2 regions of the Paenibacillus sp. FSL W8-0439 genome follow, and region 1 is predicted to be linked to the other one. Evidence: predicted binding sites of a transcription regulator. Region 1 holds the regulator's gene; the other holds the start of a gene.
The links. Region 1 encodes Rex, which represses fermentation and respiration genes when NADH is low (regulators of the CRP and FNR family bind a similar motif). Its sites were predicted from a motif close to TTGTGAAATATTTCACAA; they were not measured.
Positions count from the first base shown of each region.

Region 2: the regulator Rex is predicted to act here: its motif matches at 974-991, upstream of MKX36_RS23140 (formate/nitrite transporter family protein).

Region 1 covers NZ_JBBPAK010000001.1:3,357,628-3,359,834, reverse strand. Annotated here, with positions in the region: gene dinG (ATP-dependent DNA helicase DinG) at 1-811, shown strand, start outside; gene MKX36_RS14345 (redox-sensing transcriptional repressor Rex) at 839-1,492, shown strand; gene MKX36_RS14340 (amidohydrolase) at 1,479-2,207, shown strand, end outside.
Region 2 covers NZ_JBBPAK010000001.1:5,379,443-5,381,649, reverse strand. Annotated here, with positions in the region: gene MKX36_RS23145 (FAD-dependent oxidoreductase) at 1-672, shown strand, start outside; gene MKX36_RS23140 (formate/nitrite transporter family protein) at 1,066-1,911, shown strand.

The sequences.
Region 1 (2,207 bases):
GACATCTGCTACTTTATCGGTAGATAAATCGTTTCAGTACATGACCGATCAACTCGGCTTGCAGGAGGCAGCAGATCAAGGACGATTAATGACGTCACAGCTCCCATCACCCTTTAATTACAGGGATCAGGTGTTGCTGGTCATTCCGCGAGATTTTCCGAGTGTGAAGGGCAGTGTAGGAGATGCACATTTTGTAGAGATGCTCGTTAGCTCTCTAGGAGCGACTGCCCAGGCGACGCGGGGGAGAATGCTCGTTCTGTTTACTTCCTATCGGATGCTCCGGCAAGTGTATGAGCCGCTCAAAGAGGCGTTAGCGTCCAGCGATATTACCGTGTTAGGACAAGGTGTGGACAGTGGGAGTCGCAGCAAGCTAACCCGCCGTTTTCAGGAAGCGAAAGCTTCTGTATTGCTGGGAACCAGTAGCTTCTGGGAAGGCGTCGATATTCCAGGGAAAGCTTTGACTTGTCTGGCTATCGTTCGCTTGCCGTTTCAACCGCCCAACCACCCGTTACTGGAGGCCAAAAGCGAGTTGCTCCAGCAGCAGAAGAAGAATCCATTTATGAAGCTGTCTGTACCACAAGCAGTTATTCGCTTCAAACAGGGATTTGGGCGATTGGTACGTACAGCGAGCGACCACGGAGTCGTCATCGTTTACGATACGCGTGTGATCGAATCCTATTATGGAAAGCACTTTTTGTACTCGTTACCGGGACCAAAAATGGAGCATATGCCATCGGAGCAAATGGTGCCCCGCATCGCCGAATGGCTCCAATCCGCCCCGGAGACTGAGGCACAACGGACGGACACTTAAAGTCCGTTACAATTAGGGGGAGCAAGTATGAAATCAGATAAAATTTCAGAGGCTGTCGTACGGAGATTACCCGTATATTTACGTTATCTGAATGCACTGCACAAACGGGAGGTGGCTACGGTCTCTTCTCAAGAGCTGGGACAGAGGTTAGATTTGAATCCGGCCCAAATTCGTAAAGATCTTGCCTATTTTGGCGATTTTGGTCGGAAGGGCATCGGTTACGATGTTTCTTATCTAATTGAGAAAATACGCCATATCCTGAAAATCGACCAGCAAATTAATGTAGTATTGGTCGGAGCGGGTAATCTGGGTCAAGCCCTATCGAACTATAATGCTTATTTAAAAGACAATATGAAGATTGTGGCGGTTTTTGATGCGTTCCCGGATAAGGTTGGGACCAGAATCAATACTTTGGTCGTACAGCCGATGGATGAACTGGAAGCGACTGTGAAAGAAAAAAATATACGAATCGGGATTATTACTGTACCTGATTTTGAGGCACAGCACGTAGCTGATAGGCTGATTGAGAGTGGAATTGGAGCGATTTTAAACTTTGCACCTATCATTCTCAAGGCACCAGCTAACATTCGGATACATGCCACAGACTTTACAACTGATTTGCTTAGCCTCGCTTATTATCTGGAGGACGGAAAGGAAGAAGTACAATATGACAGTGAATAAATGGATGATTAAAAACGGTTCTTTTGCCGTGAATGGACCCGAGGCTGGGGTAATCCATGGTTTTATGATTGTGGAGGATAGCCGTATTACTTACATTGGCGAGACTTTGCCTGCGGGTGAGGAAGAGACAGAAGCAATCGACGGCAAGGGGTTATTGTTTTTACCTGGTCTGATCAATACTCATGGTCATGCGGCGATGTCTCTGCTGCGAGGGTATGGAGATGATTTGGCACTTCAAGTGTGGCTTCAGGAAAAAATGTGGCCTATGGAAGCCAAGTTTACATCTACGGATGTGTACTGGGGAACTTCTTTGTCAGTGCTGGAAATGCTGAAAGGTGGAACCACGACTTTCCTGGATATGTACGATCATATGGATGAGGTGGCTCGTGTAGCTGAAGAGTCGGGCATTCGTGCAAGCTTGATGCGTGGAGCCATTGGACTCTGTTCAGAAGAAGAACAGCGGATCAAGCTAGCTGAGGCCGTGACTTTTGCGCGTAACTGGCATGGAAAAGCAGACGGACGTATCACAACAATGATGTCTCCTCATGCCCCATACACATGCCCGCCTGCGTTTATTGAGAAATTTGTTCAAGCAGCACATGATCTCGATTTACCGTTGCATACGCACATGTCCGAGACGATCGCCGAAGTTGAACAAAACGTACGCGACTACGGCTTGCGTCCAGTTGCACACTTAGATAAGCTTGGCTTTTTC
Region 2 (2,207 bases), 2.0 Mb from region 1:
GAATATGAAACAGAGCTTGTTATACTCTGTATCGGTTTCCGACCTCAAACGGATCTGCTCAAAGGTCAGGTAGATATGTTGCCTAACGGTGCGATCATTGTGGACAATTATATGCAAAGTAGCTGCCCAGACGTGTTTGCAGCAGGCGACAGTTGTGCAATTCGTTATAATCCAACCGGCAAAACAGCTTATATCCCATTGGCGACCAATGCGGTTCGTATGGGTACGCTGGTGGCACGTAATCTGGTACAACCTACCATTGCCTACATGGGAACACAAGGAACCTCGGGTATCAAAATTTACGAAGACAATATTGCAGGAACAGGAATGACGGAAGCCGCAGCAATGGACGAGGGGATGACTGTAGAAGCTGTAACCATTGAGGACAGCTACCGTCCTGAGTTTATGCCAACTTCTGAAAAGGTGTTGCTGAAGGTTGTATATGAGCAGGAGACACGGAGAATTGTTGGGGCACAAATTATGTCGAAGGTCGATTTGACGCAATCCATTAACACCCTGTCTGTAGCCATTCAAAATCATATGACCATTGATCAGTTGGCCTTTGTCGATTTCTTCTTCCAGCCGCACTATAACAAGCCTTGGAATTTCCTGAACGCGGCAGGTTTGCAGGCATTGCCTACAATATCCGAACGGAACCCAGTTACTGTATAATCCGATTTGTCTGTGACATTGTTCATAAGTTTGTCAACAATCTGAAAGCGTACGGATGAATCCTTATAGTACAATATAGAGAGCATAAGGATTAGGGGGAGAAGTAGATAATGGGTTTGTTTTATATCCTTTTTCTTGTAGTTGTCGCAGCCATCGGTCTGGGCGGAGTACTTTGGTTCTTGAAAGCCGTTGAAAAGGAAGAATATAATTAAATGTAAAGCGCATAGCAGCGCAGTAGCAGTAGATGTAATAAAATAGAAAGACAGTCCTTTTTCGAGGGCTGTTTTTTTTATAGCTGAGAAAGTGATTTTTTTCACAAACAAAATCACTGATTTTAAATAAAATATGAAAGAAGAATATTTTGTTTAAAAGATATTAAAGGAGCGGGGGCAGATGGCAAGCTATAAACCGGGGCAAATTGCCGAAAAGACGGTGGAAACAGGAGTGGCCAAGGCGAACAACCCGTGGACTGTGGCGGTGGTATTGGGATTTTTGGCAGGTGCATTTATTGCACTCGGGTTTTTGCTGGATATACGCGTTATTGCAAGTGCACCTAAAGAATGGGGAAGCATTGCTACCTTTATTGGAGCTGCGGTGTTCCCTGTAGGTCTGGTGTTAGTTTTGATAGCTGGTGGGGAATTGCTGACCGGTAATATGATGGCAGTCCCTTTGGCGAGATGGGCAGGACGAATTAAGACAGGAGCCATGCTTCGTAATTTGGCAATTATTACGCTCAGTAATTTTGCAGGTGCATTATTTGTTGCGTTTTTCTTTGGGCATGTTCTAGGCTTGACCGAAACGGGTCCTTACCTGGATAAAGTGGTGGATATGGCAGGGCATAAGCTGCATGAAAGCTTTTTGCAGTCTTTTATATCAGGTATAGGATGTAACTGGCTCGTAGCACTGGCTGTATGGATGGCATATAGCACAGACTCTATCGGCGGCAAAATTATGGGAATTTGGTTCCCGACCATGGCCTTTGTTGCTATTGGATTCCAGCACGTTGTTGCCAATATGTTTCTCATTCCGGCGGCTATATTTGCAGGTCATTTTTCGTGGGCAGAGTATGTTATGAATTTTATTCCGGTCTGGTTGGGGAATTTGGTAGGAGGCAGTCTGTTTGTGGCTGGAGCCTACTGGCTGGCCTATCTGAAAAAAACTCAAGCTAACACACATTCCGTGAATGAACCTCAAACTACTTCTTCAGTTACATCCAAGCCGTTGAGTGATCATGCATAATCACGTTACTTTATGAAGCAATAAACAAAGCAAATCCGCCATGACAGGCCCGGGGGAACGAAACCTGTCATGGCGGATTTTTTTGGGAGTGGTCCATGATTTGGCATGGAGGATGAGTGTGCTCTCGTCCATAATGCCTTGATCTCTTTTACCCTGGGTATGTAATGATGAAACAGAATGATAAATAAATAATTATACTTTTTAAAATTCCGTTTTGCTCTATGCAGCAGACGGATTTTTTTATATTTTGGAGAGCTACTGTGTGGTAAAATCCTTCTCTTGCCATAGGCCAAAGC